Regions from separate parts of the Halalkalibaculum sp. DA3122 genome, predicted to be linked through region 3. Evidence: riboswitches for the same ligand, from Rfam matches in the RefSeq annotation. Region 3 holds a riboswitch; each other region holds the start of a gene.
What was found. A riboswitch is a leader RNA that binds a small molecule or an ion and turns the genes downstream of it on or off. The one in region 3 is predicted to bind cobalamin.
Positions count from the first base shown of each region.

Region 1: it holds a riboswitch for cobalamin, as region 3 does, so the genes downstream of both, ACG2F4_RS17175 (hypothetical protein) here and ACG2F4_RS10395 (TonB-dependent receptor plug domain-containing protein) in region 3, are expected to answer to the same signal.
Region 2: it holds a riboswitch for cobalamin, as region 3 does, so the genes downstream of both, ACG2F4_RS11800 (ABC transporter substrate-binding protein) here and ACG2F4_RS10395 (TonB-dependent receptor plug domain-containing protein) in region 3, are expected to answer to the same signal.

Region 1 covers NZ_JBINJF010000036.1:25,511-31,010, forward strand. Annotated here, with positions in the region: gene cobA (uroporphyrinogen-III C-methyltransferase) at 1-760, shown strand, start outside; cobalamin riboswitch at 1,031-1,223, shown strand; gene ACG2F4_RS17175 (hypothetical protein) at 1,361-1,708, shown strand; gene ACG2F4_RS17180 (ribonucleotide-diphosphate reductase subunit beta) at 1,753-2,739, shown strand; gene ACG2F4_RS17185 (ribonucleoside-diphosphate reductase subunit alpha) at 2,751-5,168, shown strand.
Region 2 covers NZ_JBINJF010000016.1:79,726-85,225, reverse strand. Annotated here, with positions in the region: gene ACG2F4_RS11805 (FecCD family ABC transporter permease) at 1-437, opposite strand, end outside; gene ACG2F4_RS11800 (ABC transporter substrate-binding protein) at 437-1,624, opposite strand; cobalamin riboswitch at 1,649-1,865, opposite strand; gene ACG2F4_RS11795 (amidase) at 2,263-3,927, shown strand; gene ACG2F4_RS11790 (acyl-ACP thioesterase domain-containing protein) at 4,011-4,310, shown strand; gene ACG2F4_RS11785 (aldo/keto reductase) at 4,442-5,257, opposite strand; gene ACG2F4_RS11780 (PID-CTERM protein-sorting domain-containing protein) at 5,369-5,500, opposite strand, start outside.
Region 3 covers NZ_JBINJF010000013.1:33,727-39,226, forward strand. Annotated here, with positions in the region: gene ACG2F4_RS10395 (TonB-dependent receptor plug domain-containing protein) at 1-1,327, opposite strand, end outside; cobalamin riboswitch at 1,453-1,705, opposite strand; gene trkA (Trk system potassium transporter TrkA) at 2,301-3,650, shown strand; gene ACG2F4_RS10405 (TrkH family potassium uptake protein) at 3,650-5,173, shown strand; gene ACG2F4_RS10410 (RND family transporter) at 5,474-5,500, opposite strand, start outside.

The DNA.
Region 1 (5,500 bases), on a different contig from region 3:
GGCCCGGGCCGATGTGGTGCTGTATGACACGCTCTCCCATCCCGATCTACTGGATTATGCACCACCCCGCGCTGAGAAAATTTACGTGGGGAAAAAGGCGGGCTCATCGCAGAACAGCCAGGAGAGCACGAACGATCTTATTGTCCGAAAGGCGAACGAGGGCAAGTGCGTGGTGCGGCTGAAGGGCGGTGACCCGTTCATTTTTGGTCGCGGGCACGAGGAGCTTTGCCATGCGCGGGATCACGACATCCCGGTGGAAATTGTGCCCGGTATTTCCAGCTGTACGTCTGTTGGGGAGCTGCAGGGCATACCGCTAACCAAGCGCGGTGTTAACGAAAGTTTTTGGGTGACCACCGGCGTGACGCGCAACGGTACGGTTTCGAAAGATGTGAAGCTGGCCGCCCGGTCTTCGGCCACCGTCGCCATCCTGATGGGGATGCGGAAGCTCCCCGAAATTACGCAGATTTTTCGCAATCACGGCGGTGCGGATACGCCTGTTGCGGTCATCCAGAAAGGCTCGCTGCCGGGGGAGAAGATCGCCCTGGGCACGGTGGATACGATTGTGGATGAGGTACGCAAAAATGAATTGACAAACCCTGTCTTGATCATAATTGGAGACGTTGTGCGGCTACATCCCGATTTTTGCAATTCACAAAAGAAGTGGCGAGGAAAACAGGATATCGTATTTAGTGCTTTTAACAGCAGCTACAGGGAGATAACAGAATATATGAGAGTAGGAATCTCTGCCCTAAACTTCTAACCTGCATTTCACCGAAATAGGGCTCATGCGCAAGACGCTGGTGGAAATTGCCCGCCAACCTATCAATAAACGTACTCGCCGGCAAAGTTCAGCAACAATAGCTTCGCAGGTTGAACACGTTTCATCTTCCGGATGATTCTACAGGAATATGCAGTTTACCGTAATTTAGAGATAGTCTATCCCCAGGAGCTCAATAAGAAAGCCGAATTGTTAACAACTCGACTTTTTTGTGGAAAAGTATTCGTTGACAATGAGAGCGGCAGCTCTTTTCTTGAATACAGGTTTGAAGGTGCCCCGATTCTGTCGGGGTGAAAAGGGAATCCAGTGAAATGCTGGAGCTGTACCCGCAACTGTAATCCGGAATATTCTTTGATTTAACCACTGTCTCAGCCCCAAACGAGGCGGGAAGGTTCGAAGAAATTGTCGGTAAGTCAGGAGACCTGCCTTTAAATCAGTAAACGAGGCCTTCGGGAGTTAAGGCGTTGTTGAAAGGCAGGTATGGAATACCCGACTGTTTTTACTGATCTCACCAGCTCCGTGAACTCCTGCCCTTCAACGTTTTGCATCCCACCTCAGAATTGCAAGCTAAAACGAATTGCTATGATTACCCACAATCTTGGATACCCGCGGATAGGTATCAACAGAGACCTGAAGAAAGTAATAGAACCGTATTGGAAGGGAGAGACCGGCAAAGCCAGACTGAATGAATCAATTTCGATCTTCAAGGTGATGCACTGGACCACCCAGAAAGATGCGGGAATCGACCTGGTACCTTCAAATGATTTTTCGCTCTACGATCAGGTGCTGGATATGGCCCTGTTGGTCGGCGCCATACCAGATCGTGATCTGTATGAGAAAGAAAATGACAAAATTTACAGCTATCCCATCGATACCAGCTTTGCCATGGCGCGAGGATTACAGGATAATACGCAAGTAATTTCCTGCTAAGCAATAGTTCTATCATGAAAACCAGGAATTCAAAAATCACAAGTATGAATAATAAACTGATTGGGCGTACGTCTGTACGCGAAAATATCAAACTGAGCGAGGATCCCTCGTATCCCATCTTTAAAGAGTTGTACGAAAAACAGAAAAAGGTGGTCTGGTTTCCCGAAGAGCTGAACATCCAGCAGGATGCCCTCGACTATCACACGCTGACCCACGATGAAAAAGAGCTTTTTGATACGGCTGTGGGCTATTTCTGCTCGTCGGAGCTGCTGGTGCAAAACGTGCTGGTCAATTCCTTTTTCCCTTTGCTCACCGATCCACACGCAAAGATGAGCTTCAGCACCCAGCTGTTTATGGAGAATATCCACAGCGACTTCTTTGAGATTGTACTGCAGTCCTTCGGACTGGACCGCGAGAAGATGTACGATGTGGCCTTCGACGATCCGATATTGCGGAAAAAGCAAAATCTTATTGTCGATGAGATCGATAAAATAAGTCACGGAAAAATTAATCCCGAAACACTCGAGGGACAAAAAAAGGTACTTCGGGCCATTCTGCTAAATAACATCATCTTAGAAGGGATTTTCTTTTACTCCTCATTCGCCCATTTCTTTGCGCTCAAGGATATGGCCAAGATGAAAAACGTGGTTTCCGGGGTGGAACTGGTACTGATCGATGAATCGCTGCACCTGCAAAACGGCATCGAAGCTATCCTGATTATGCTGGAAGAAAATCCGGAAATTGTGAAGGATACCGAGTACGTGCAGGATATCCGGAATGTCATCCTGGAGGGAACCTCCCTGGAAATTGAGTATGTCAAACATCGATTTGGCGACCGGACGATCCTGGGCATTTCATCCGGAGAGATGGAGCGGTACCTGAAATATATCACTGACCGGCGATTGCAGGAGCTCGGCTTTCGGCAGGAGTTTCATATCAATGAAAATCCACTGCGATTCCTGCAGAAAGAAGACGTAAAAAAGCTGATCAACTTTTTCGAAGTCTCATCTACCGAATACACTAATTACTAAAACATTCAACTATGAAACGTACAGTCATAAAGCGCGACGGCACGGAACAGCCTTTCCGCACCCAAAAAATAATCAACGCGATATTCGAAATCATCCAGAGACTAAAAGTCGAGGATGATTATGAGCTCGTCTTCAAAATCATGAAAGAGCTTGACCTGAAAGTCCCCGAGCGGGTCACCACCGAAGAGCTCGACCGGCTGGTGCTCAAGGCCATCGAGCAGCTCATCCCCAAGCACCCGGTCTACGATACGCTGGCCACGCGCCAGCTGCTGAAGATCATCAACAAGGATATTGACCGCCGGCTGGATGGATTCAAAGAGTACTTGGAACAGGCCTTTGACCAAAGCCTGCTGGATGAACGGCTTAAAGAGTTTGACTTCGACCTGCTGGCCGACAGTCTCAATTTCGACCGCGACGGACTGCTGGGCTACTTTGGGCTGACTACGCTGAAAGATCGCTATCTGATGAAAAATCGCGAGGATCGGACGATTGAGAAACCACAATGGTTTTTCATGCGTGTGGCCATGGGGATCGGCAATTCCAATGAGCAGATCGTAAAGATATATAACAAACTCTCGAATTTGGAGTACCTGCACTCCACGCCCACGCTGTTCAACTCGGGCACCACCACGTCGCAATATTCGTCCTGTTACGTGAGCGTGATCGATGATTCGCTGGACTCCATTATGGATAAAGTGCGGGAGACCGCTTTTCTGGCCAAGTATGCCGGAGGCGTGGGTACCGATGTGACCCGTATCCGGGCAACCGGTTCCAACATCAAATCGTTGAATGCACCTTCCTCGGGTGCGATCCCATTCATCAAAGTGTTTGATACGCTGGTAAACTCCATCCAGCAGGGCGGACGCCGGCGCAGCTCGCAGGTGATGTCGATGCAGCCGTGGCACCTTGATATCGACGGATTTCTGGATCTGCGGGAGACTACCGGTAACGCCTATTTCCGCACCCCGTCACTCAATACCAGCCTCTGGATGCCGGACGAGATGATGCGGCGCATCAAGGAAGGCGAACCGATCTACCTGTTTGATCCCGGCGAATGCCCGGAGTTGGTGGATGCCGTGGGCGACGATTTCAAGAAGAAGTATGAGAAACGTATCAAGCAGGCCGAGGCTGATCAGCTGGAGCATTATGAGAAACGTGACAGCCAGAACTTCTTCAAAAAATACCTGTTCAAGCTGGCTAAAACGGGTCATCCGTGGCTCATTTTCAAGGATGAGCACAATCGCCATAACCCGTGTCCCGAGTACAGCGTGATTAACAGCTCGAATTTGTGTACCGAGATCTCCATCCCCAACCGACCCGACTCCACGGCCGTCTGCACGCTGGCGTCGGTGAACTTGTCGAAACACCTTAACGAAGACAACAGCGATATCGACTGGGACAAGCTTGAGGATACGCTGGAGGTCATGACACGGGGACTCGATAACATCCTGGATAAAAATTTCTACCCGTCCGAGGCCGCAAAGAAGAATACGATGGATCTGCGACCGCTGGGCGTCGGCATGATGGGCTTTGCCGAAGCGCTTGTGGATCTGGACATCCCGTACGATTCCGAAGAAGCAGTGATGCTGGCACGTAAGCTGGGATCCTTTATGCGCAACATTACCTATCGCACATCGCAGGAGCTGGCTGAAGAGCGCGGGGCGTTCAAACACTACCAGAAGATGGAAGACCAGGGGGATCCCTATGATTACGAGCCGCGCCGAAACGCCGTACTGCTGGCAATTGCGCCTACCGCTTCCATCTCAATTATTTCCGGCACGACGTCTTCCATCGACAGCTACTTCAGCAATCTTTATTCCCGGGATACCCTTTCCGGCAAGCATATTGTGATCAACCGTCAGCTGATAGAGGACCTGGAACAGAAAGGATTCTGGAGCGAAGAGATGGCGCAGACCATCAAGGCGAATAACGGCTCGGTTCAGCCGATAAAGGAGCTGGATGGCGTCATCAACAAGAACCTGTACAAAACAGCTTATGAAATTCACCCTAAGCGACAGGTTGATATCGCCTCGGCCTTCCAGGAATCCATTGATCAGTCGGTCTCGAAATCGCTCTATATCGACGAGCAGCTGCGCGACAGCATGGATGAAATCTACCTCTATGCCTGGGAAAAGAAATTGAAATCCACTTACTACTGCTTTATTGACAAGGTGGTGAAAGGCGAAAAATATACCGAAAGCGTCAACAAGCGGGGCTCACGTCGTGGTTTCGGAGCGGCAGGTTCCGACCATAATGGCTCCGTTTCCAAATCAGCCGATACTGATGATGAGGAAAGTAAAGGAGCACTGGAAGCCAAAGCCCGGGAAAAATTTGGGGATGAGGTCGTCGAACAGGCACTCAATGCCAAGAATGCGGATTCCTGTCCCACTGATCCTATGTTGCGTCGGATTTGTCCGGCCTGCGAATAATGAATTTCAAGCGATGTCGTCGAAATGGCGGCATCGCATTTTTATTGAATCCTTAAATTTGATATAAGCAGTGGTCGGAGGCCATAAAAAGGCAATTTTTATATGGTTCCATGTAACAACAGTTGGGAAACCCATGAAAACTCTTCATTTATTTTTGTGGATAATCCATTTGCCCGGTGGCGATCATCCAGTGGTGGTGTTGATGATGTACTCCGGCAGCCAAGAGTCCAATGTAGCCCAGAGCTCTAATCTTAGGAACTTCGTTTGAATTAGCAGACGTACAGGTAATGGTCCACACCCCATTCTTATGCCTAGATTCCATGGTCCAGCCT
Region 2 (5,500 bases), on a different contig from region 3:
GCGGCAGCCGCGATTATCCAGCTGCCAACACTGCTGAGCTGTTGTATTGCAAAGATACTGGTGATGGTGCCTGTGGCCAGCATCACAACGGCCACCCCCAGGCTGGCTCCCGCCGTTATTCCCAGCACTGAGGGTCCCGCCAGCGGATTTCTGAACAGCGTCTGCATCAAAAGACCGCCGATTGAGAGTGCACTGCCAGCAAAAATCGCTGTCAATGCTCGGGGCAGGCGAATGTTCAATACAATCTTGGTCCACGATTCATGCGTTGCTCCCTCCCCCAGCAAGATAACGATAATCTCGTCAACCGGGATATCCACCGAGCCCAGTGCCAAGTTGACGAGAAAGAGCAGCACCACGCCCCCGGAAAGTCCTGCAAAATACCATCGGTTTGTCGTGCTTTGAGGTATCGACTCCGTATGTTTGCGTATTTCCTGCATTACTCAATTTTTTGATAATAATACAGGTGATGATCCGGCAGCAGGGATGGATGCATAATCTTAATCAGGTCGGCCAGTACAATGTGGGGACGCACCACCCCCGATTCCCAAAAATCATTCCCTCCGGTTTTACTCATCCGCCGGTTGTTGTTAAATATACGGCCGTTAGCAAACGATTTGAACTCCCTGAAACGGCTGTCATCGGCCAGGATATCCTCTTTTGTTCTTGCATTTCCCGGATTAAGCCAGATATCCGCGCGCAGCCCCGCTTCATACACCACTTCAAAATCCATTCTCAATCCCCCTGTTGAGGCCTTGTTGAACCAGGGATAATCGGCGCCGGCATCACGGAGAAACCGGGCGAAAAAACTATCTCCACCCGATACGAACCAAGCCCCTTTATAGGGCATGTTATTAATCACCAGCGGCTTCTCAGAAACATCTTCAACCTTCGCCTTGAGCTCCCGGTACCTTCTTTTCACCTTTTCAAAACGGCGATTGGCCAGGGCCTCCTTGTCAAGCAGGGCCGCCATCATTTTCACCCATTCAGCCTTTCCAAGCGGAGTATTTTCCAACCACTCCGAATTTACCAACACGTTAATGCCGGAATCCAGGAGTACCCGGAAATTGTCGTACTGCGACGCCTGCCCTCCGGAAATCATAACCAGGTCGGGATTCTGTGCAAGCGCCTGCTCTTTGTTAAGTTCGCCCCCCGGGTAGCCCTTGATATCTCCCTGCTGCAGGCCCCTGCGGATTTCTCTGTTGAATACGTAATCCGGCTGACTTACACCTTCAATTATGGAGTTGGCCCCGAGCATATCTGTTAGAGCGATGTGGGTGGTTGATGTGGCTATCATACTGCGAATCGGTATCTCGATAACCTGGGCGTCTCCTTCAAATTCGGGCAGGCTCGCCCCGCGGGGTATCAGCACGTAATGCAGGGTATCAGCCTGATCCTGGTATGGGTTCAGTATTTCGAGACGTTTGTAGCCTTCACGATAATGTATGTCAAATCCCCGTGCAAAATTGATTTCCACCTGCTCAGCAGGTTGATGGGCAACGGTGGTTACAGCAGGCTGAGGGGCTGTTTCAGGTGTATAATCCGCATCACTTTTTTTACAACTGCCCCAAAAAAGCAGGCAGATAATACCAACCAGGTGCGGTGGCAGATATGTATAATCAATCATAGGTACAGCTTTTCTCCCGAAAGCTTTTCCTTCATCAGCGTTGGCAGGTCTTCTGGCTTATCCCGATCCAGGCCTCCTTCCCATCCCAGCGTGCGGGGACAGTGGATATGTGCCTGTAACATCATCAACGGAATTCACAGCAGCGGGGACTGCTCCGGACTTCCAGCCCAATTATGGTTGGTCACCGGATTCCCTTTTCACACCCGCCAGTGGACGGGTGACCGACACTGAATCAGTATGTTAGCATTAGCGTGCTAATTATACAGGTATTCCAACTTTTAACCTAATCATTTGGCTTTTTGATTTTCAGGGAGAGGGCAAAACCTTCTGTTTTATCGGGATCGGGGCGTCCTGTCAAGCGGGAGTGCAACTCCCTGACCAACGACGAGCCGGGGATTTTGCGACCTTTTAAAAAAGCTGCAGCAGGTCAATATCTGGTTTCATTTTGTTCCTACAATCGTATTTTAGAGATCTATGCAAAACTGTTGTATTGGCCAATATCGTCAACTTCGCGAATTCGAAATCCTCATTTATGAGATATAAACTGCGGTTTCGAATCCCCTCAGGGGTTGATCTTGACCAACACTCCTGGTTTTCAAGGCCCTCTTTTACAACAAATTTTCACTACGGCTTTATTTATGGAACAACGTCTTATCTACTTGATTACCGGTATCTCCCTGGGATTTCTTCTCGCGTTCACCGCCCATTCGCTGTATCAACGCCCTATTACAAACGAGACGATAACCCATGCAGGAGAACTGATCGGCCTGACATTTACCAGCTCGGAAAAAGATTCGATGATCTCTCAGCTTGAAGGACTCAGAAAGAACTATCAAACCATCCGCGACTGGGAAATTGCAAATGAAGTTCCTCCGGCGCTTGATTTTAACCCGATCCCCAGAGGGAAAACGTTTGACCACGAACAACGTCCTGTTGAATGGGATATACCACCGGAGATCTCACTGCCTTCCGACAGTTCAGAACTCGCCTTTTATACTGTTGCAGAACTTTCTTCACTCATCAAAAACCGGAAGATATCCCCCTCTGAACTGACACGGTTCTTTCTTGATCGCCTCAAGACATACGGCGATACTCTGGAGGCTGTCGTCACATTAACGGAGGAACGTGCGCTCCGGCAGGCACGGCAACTGGATCAGGAGCTGGAAGACGGGTATTATCGCGGTCCACTGCACGGTATTCCGTACGGGTTAAAAGATCTTTTTGCTGTTAAAGGATACAAAACCACCTGGGGCGCCGAACCCTACAAAAATCAGCAAATCAGTGAGACAGCCACTGTTGTGAAAAAACTGGATGAAGCCGGTGCGGTGCTCGTAGCCAAAACCACGCTTGGTGCGCTGGCCTATGGCGACGTGTGGTTCGGGGGGATGACCCGCAATCCCTGGAATCTAAGGCAGGGATCCAGTGGGTCATCTGCTGGTTCCGCTGCGACAACTGCAGCGGGATTGGTGCCCTTTGCGCTCGGTACCGAAACCTGGGGCTCCATCGTCTCTCCCTCTACCCGAACAGGCACAACGGGCCTCAGACCCACCTATGGCCGGGTTAGCCGGCACGGAGCGATGGCTCTCAGCTGGAGCATGGACAAGGTGGGGCCGATAACCCGCAGCGCAGAAGACGCGGCCATTGTATTCCATGCGATTCACGGTCCCGGCGGCGATGACCAGACCGTAGTGGACCTTCCTTTTAATTATGACCAGGAGTTGGACCTCGACAAATTGACTATTGGCTACGTGGAGTCCTCGTTCGACCGAAATTATGCCAGTCAGAGCCAAGATAGCCTTACGCTGGAATCCCTAAGGAAGCTCGGGGTTAATTTAACATCCATAACCCTGCCCCGGCTGCCTGTATCTTCACTCAGCTTTATACTTAATGCCGAAGCTGCAGCCGCATTCGATCAGCTAACCCGTTCTGACCGCGATGACAAAATGGTCCGCCAAAGCCAGGAGGCCTGGCCGAACCTTTTCCGCTCATCCCGCTTCATTCCGGCAGTGGAATATATCCAGGCCAATCGAATCCGCCACCAACTCATCCAAAAGATGGATTCCCTGATGAGGCATGTGGATATATATGTGTCTCCTACCTTTGGTGACAACCTGCTGCTGACCAATCTCACGGGTCATCCGGCCGTCGTGCTGCCCAACGGGTTTACGGAAAACGGGGAACCGACCAGCATCACTTTTTCAGGAAATCTGTATGAGGAAGGAAAACTGCTGGAATTTGCCAACATTTTTCAGGAAGCCACAGGGTTCCACCGGCAGCATCCGAAACTGTTTAAAGGGAGATAATATAAGATTTCAGTTAACCTCTGGGATAGTACGTAAGCTACGAATAAAGGAACTCTACAATTCACCAGATACAAAACATACAAATGGTCCGACAGAAACAAGTGTATTCGGAATCCTGCCGTATTCGGTCCTCGGAAGTGTGCCCCGATGGAAAAGCCAAAATACAGGCTATTTGTGGCCTGTTGCAGGAGATTGCGGGCAACCACGCCCTGCAACTGAATTTCGATGTTACGCAGTTTCACAACGATAATCTGACATGGGTTCTCCATAGACTAGATCTCGAAATTGAACAGTATACCGAGTGGAGAGACCGGGTAACAGTACAAACATGGCCATCCGGGAGTGACAAGCTTCGGTCAACATTTCAAATACAGTTATTTTAAACCGATTAGTTTAACTGTTGCAAGCGGTAGCCACGTCCATTCTCTGGTCACCTTGTATTCAACCGCTATTAGCATCTATCAGCTCTTCATCCATAAAGGAGGATACCAAGCAATTTCAAGCGTAAACAGGATCACCACCTGGGAGCAAAACTGGGATTGACAAGGCGTTTAGACTTATTCAGATTATCAATCTTGTCAAAATCCTCATCTTCGAGATAAAAGTCGAAGATATCGATATTCGCCTCAAGGTGCTCACGGCTGGATGCTTTGGGGATGGCTACTACATTCTCCTGTTCTATTAGCCAGCGGAGGGCGATCTGGGCAGGACTTTTCTCATATTTTTTGGCCATCTGGATAAGATCCTCATCTTGTATGACATCTCCCTGAGCCAACGGGCTGTAGGCCGTCAGCAGAATATCCTTTTCAATGGCATAATCAAGCAGGTCCAGCTGATCCAGGTAGGGGTGGTATTCCACCTGATTGCAGAATATAGGGGCCCGAATATCATCATTTACCTTTTTAAGCAGATCCAACGGAAAGTTGCTTACTCCAATATTCACCGCCTTACCCTGATCCCGCAAAATCAGCATCGATTCGATCGTCTTTCTCAGATCGTACTGATCATTCGGCCAGTGAATAAGTAATAGATCTACATAGGGAGTATCCAGGTTTCGGAGGCTCTGTTCCGTAGACTGAAGGACATCCTCAGAATCAAGATTGGTGTGCCAAATTTTTGTGGTAAGAAAAATATCGTCGCGAGGCACGTTTGAAATTTTGAGTGCTTCTCCCACCTCGCGCTCATTTTTGTACATTTGTGCAGTATCAATATGACGATAGCCCAGATCAAGTGCCATCCTCACTACTTTAGCACATTCTCTGTCATGAAGCTTATGGGTACCTAACCCTATTTCCGGGACATCTATACCCTGAATAGTTTTATATTGCATATGGTTATTTAAATATACTCCTATGTTTTTCTTAAAAATCTATTTAGTAAACAGTCAAATTACCAGTAGGGTTTCAAGTAAAATATATTTTTGGGTAATAAAAAAGAAAAATTACGCTTTTTGCCGATCTCTTAACTTTTTTAATGCATACGCGCCGCCGGCAGCGGCCAGGATACCAAGCCCCCCGTCAACAGGTGCCTGACTGGGTTCCTCCGGAAGCACCGGAGCCGGCAGCGGCTGCTG
Region 3 (5,500 bases):
GATTGATCTCAAATGTAAAATGACTGCCAAACTCGTTGTGGTTCACCAACCGGCTGCCCAGTCCCAGGCTAAACGGCTCCAGGACCTCACCGATCAATTTACCGCCTAATTCTGTGTGAACAAACACGTGGTTAACTGTCTCTTTCAGATCGAGAGAATCCAGGTCGGTTTCAGATTCAAAGTTAAAAGAACTCAGGTAGGTATAATTTCGCGTGCTCATGGTCTGCTGGGTATTGCCGATTCCCACGATCCCCGAGACGCCACTGGTCTGAAAACCGGCGGTCAGCTCGTTTTCCCAGAGCGTACCCTCTGCATTGGTCTCGGTATAGCTGCCGTCGTAATTTCCGGCCTCATCTGTTATGGAAGAATCGTTGACCACATCGCGGGCCAAGTCCGAATAGGCCCCATTGTACTGCAGTTCAATATTGTTCGAAAGCTCCAGTGAGCCGCCATAGGTGTAAAAATCACGCTGAAAATCGGTCTGGGCGTCGCGGGCATCGCTGAAGGCGCCCTGGTCAATGTCGCTGGTCTGATCCGCACGCCGGTAGGAGGCAAACACCCCGTAGGTCTCAGTCCTGTACCCCAGCTTTCCAGACAGGTCCAGCTTATTAAAATCGTCTCGATCCCGGGGATTAAAGTCCGGCGGATTCTGGACGGTGTCGATCGTTGCATCCAGCCCGTTGGTGAGTCCCTGGGCAATGCCAAAATCCGCATAAAACCCACCCCGGGACGAATAGTTCAGGTCCAGCTGATTGCCGGTGGAGTAGGTTTTGCTTCCAAAAGTGCCGTGACGCGTGCTGATATTTCCACTAACGCCGGGCGACTCCTGCCCGCGGGTAATGATATTGATAACCCCGCCGATGGCCGCCGAGCCATACAAGGTGCTGTGAGAACCGCGGACGATCTCAATCCGCTGCACGCGGGCCAGCGAAAGCTCGGACAGATCGATACTGTTGGAAGCGGTTGAGGGGTCGCTGATACGCACGCCGTCAATCATAACCACCGAGTGGCTGCTGTTGGCATTGCGCAGGAACACATTTTGCAGGGAACCCGGTGTTTGGCCGATGCCCACCAGGTGCATGCTTTGCTGCTCCGCCAGCAGCTCTCCCACGCTGTAAACGTTTGCGTTGCGGAGCTCCCGGCTGGTGATGACTGTCACATTACGGCCCACGCCCTGGGGAGATTCCGCCCACCGGTTGGCGCTGATAATAATTTCATCCAGCTGATAAGTCCCGGTGGTATCGATTTGGGAAAAAACTGAAAAAGGTACCGCGAACAGGAACAACAGGACCGCAAGCCCTGCGTTGCGTTGAAATGAGAATTGCATGATTAAACTATATTTAGGTTACAAATGATGATTAAATACATCATTCGCACCTTTGGGAAGTCCAGAAGGGCATAAATACCGGTATAGCGCACCGAATATTTATTCTTCGCTTTTCTCCCGAAAGCTACGAATGCAGATGCACTGGCAGGTCTTCTGGCTTATCCCGATCATTCGCCCCTTCCCGCCCGTTTTCCCTTTTGCAAAAAAAACGGACAGTGGTTATCAACGAATGATCCTAAACCCTGCAAGCAGGGCTGGGAATTACAGCATCGGGGAATGCTCCGGACTCTTCCACCAGTTGACATGGGGAAACACCGGATTCCCTTTTAATCCCACTTCACAAAACGGAAGCAGGGAACCAATACACTCGCAAAAGATACAGGCTCCATCGTATAAATCAAAAGAAATGTTGATACCATTCTACCTAAAAGGATGCAGCTACCGACTACATCAAGCGAACACTTGAAAAGCTATATCTTTTAAAAAAATGAATGGATCTAAAGAACTGCAGCTGATGTCCTGAACGATACAGAAAGGCGACTGCCGGGCAATTCAGGGACCTCTATTTCTAGCCTGTATTTCTCACAATAATAAAGTCTGAATTCGTGTAATGCCTTGACAGGAAGCAAGTTACCTTAATTCTAAGGCTGGAATAAATTTCACAGTGTGTAGCAGGCTACGAAATAGTCCCGCCTGCTGCGTTGAAGTTGGAAATCGCCTTGCACACGAACCAATTTCCTGGTGAGAAAAGCAGGCTAACGCGATATAGCGGTAACATTTAGATGAAATCTGACAACTGCATGAACAGCCATCGATTCATCACATCCTGCGCTGATATTCCGAATCTATATCCAATATTTAGTTACAGCCGAAAATTCTTTATACTTGATTCATGTTTTGAACCCATGGTAATGGATGAAGTACAGATCATCATTATCTGAATCTGAATCAACGCTGACCAACTTATCCTCTTTTGAAGATTGTAATCATCGGTGCCGGGGAAATCGGGTATGACCTTGCAAGCTTGCTCTCCAAGGAGAAGCATGATGTCATTGTTCTCGATCGTAACAAGAACGCCCTGGACAAGGTGACCGAAAACCTCGATGTGCTTTGCCACGAGGGGAACGCCACCTCTGCCAAAGATCTTGTCGATGCCGGCGTCAAGGATGCGGATATTACCATTGCGGTGACCAGTATCGACGAGGTGAACATGATCGCCTCCATGCTCAGCAAACGCCTTGGCACCAACATGGTAATTGCCCGGATCCGCAATGACGAACTGTCCCGGCCCAACTCCCCGCTGAAGCCCACCGACCTGGGAATCGATGTGATGATTCATCCTGAACTTAGCGCCGCCCAGGAGATTGTCCAGCTCATCAAACGCTCTACCGCCACCGATGTGATCAATCTCGCCGACAACAAGATGCAGATTATCGGGCTGCGGCTGGAAAAAAACTCCCAGCTTGTGGGAAAAACAGTCAGTGAATACGCCCGGATGTTCCCTGATATCACCTTCCGGGTAGTCGCAATTGCCCGTCGGGGCCTTACCATTATCCCGAGCGGAACAGTCCGCCTGCAGGCTCTTGACCAGGTTTTTGTACTGGCTCAGACGGAGTCTATCCCCGAGGTAGTAAAAACAACCGGCAAAATTGAGACCGAAATTAGTACTATTATGATTGCCGGGGGAACGCCGGTGGGTGAGATGGTGGCCCGGCTGCTCTGCGACCAGGAAAAAAGCTGGACGATCAAGCTCATTGAACCGGATTACGACACGGCCGTGCAGCTGGCACAGGACCTGAAGGATGTGCTGGTGCTCAACGGTAACCCGACCGATCCCGACCTGCTGGCTACCGAGGGTATCTCCGACACCGACGCTTTTATCTCCGTCACCGATGATGAGGAGTCCAATATTATCTCCTGCCTTATGGCCAAACACATGGATGTTAAAAAAACCGTGGCACTGGTTTCGAAATCCGACTATATCCCCCTGAGCCAAACCATCGGGCTGGATGCGGCCATCAACAAAAAATCTGCCGCTTCCAATGAAATCCATCGTTATGTTCGGCGGGGTCGCGTTATTTCCGTTACCGCCCTGCAGGGGATCAAGGCAGAAGTTATTGAGCTCCAGGCAGCCCCCAAGTCAAAGGTTGTCAAAAAGCCGATACAACAGATAAACTTCCCAAAAGGCTGCGTAATCGGGGGAATTCAGCACAACGGGAGCGTGGAGATAGCGACCGGCCAGTCGCAAATCAAAGCCAACGATCGGGTAATCGTTTTCTGTCTGCCCGAGGCTGTCGAAAAAATCACTACGCTTTTTCAATAATGGCGAATTCCCGGTCACAAATAAGTCGCAGCCTTAACCGACCCAATATTGATATTCTGACGGTACTGGGTATCCTGGGTTCTTTTGTTTTTTTTCTTGGTTTTGCCCTGCTTATTCCCATTGCCATCGACCTTGTCTATGAGGGTACAACCTGGCACTCTTTTCTCTATTCGGCATCCATCGCCTTTATTGTGGGAGGGGGGCTGTATTACCTGTTCAAACCCAAACAAGAGCTGCGTATTCGCGAGGGATTTCTGATTGTGAGCCTCACCTGGCTGTTTCTATCACTGGTTGGAGCCCTCCCCTTTTTCATTTCCGGGGTAATTCCCAGTTATACAGACGCCGTATTTGAAACAATGAGCGGTCTTTCAACCACCGGGGCTACCATTTTGGGAGGCACAGCCAGCGACGGTACTGTCAATCCACAGATAGAAGCGATCCCGCGCAGCATGCTGTTTTGGAGATCGCTGGCGCACTGGCTGGGCGGCATGGGCATTATCGTACTCTCCATCGCGATCCTGCCGTTGCTGGGAATCGGTGGCATGCAGCTTTTTCAGGCGGAATCGCCCGGTCCCACCACTGACAAGCTCACCCCGCGGGTACAGGAGACGGCCAAACTTTTGTGGGTGGTATATGTAGCGTTTACTGCAGCTGAATTTCTTCTTCTTTGGGTCCATCCGTCAATGGACTGGTTTGATGCGCTTAATCATGCATTTGCGACCCTGGCGACCGGCGGATTTTCCACCAAAAATGCGAGTATTGCAGCTTTTGATTCGGTCTACGTCGATCTTGTTATCACGCTGTTCATGTTCCTGGCGGGCATTAGTTTTGCCCTCCATTTCCGCCTGCTCAGAGGCGATACGAACTCATTTTTCCAAAACCGGGAGGTCCGCTTTTTTACCCTGGTAATACTCGGGGGAACGCTTGTTGTCAGCTTTTCGCTCGTTATGTTCAACAGCTATTCCCTGGGAGAAGCCCTGCGGTACGGCTCATTCCAGGTGGTATCTATCGTCACGACGACCGGTTTTGGCACCAGCGATTACGAGCTGTGGTATCCGCTCGGGGCCTTTACGCTGTTTCTGCTCTTCTTTACCGGCGGCTGCGCGGGATCTACCAGCGGAGGCATTAAAATGATACGGTGGCTCATCATCCTCAGAAACACCATGCGGGAGATTAAACAGATTATCCATCCCAAGGCGATCCTCCCCATACGCATCGGGGATAAAATTGTGGATCCCAATATCCAGCGTACCGTACTCAGCTTCTTTATTTTCTACATACTTATTTTTGGGATGGGAACGCTCATCATCTCCGCCTTCGGCTACGACCTGCTTTCCGCCACTGGAGCCAGCATCGCCTGCCTGGGTAATATCGGGCCGGGCTGGGGAGCATTTGGCCCCACCAACAATTTTGCCCATGTCCCCTACCTGGGCAAATGGGTGCTCATCATGCTGATGATGATAGGCCGACTCGAGGTCTTTACCGTACTGTTGATATTTACCCCCACCTTCTGGAAGCAGTAGGAACTGATGAATTATAGAATTGTTGAATTACGGTTTGAAGGGAGATTTTGATTAGGGAATGGAAGTACTATTTGTCTCAGACTTCTGATCGCTTTTAATTCAATTTACCTTGACTCGAGATATGATTGGTCCCAAAATCAGTTTATCGTTCTGCTTTTCCAGCCAGCGAAGTTATGTCGTTTTTTCCTCTTTCAAAAATAAACAGCAATTGGAAGTATTCAGCCAGAAATCACATGGGCTTTTGCTGAATTCTTAAACCGAGTTCACCTCACATTACATAATTCAGTAATTCAACAATTCCTAGAACTGTATCCAGTTTTTATCTTC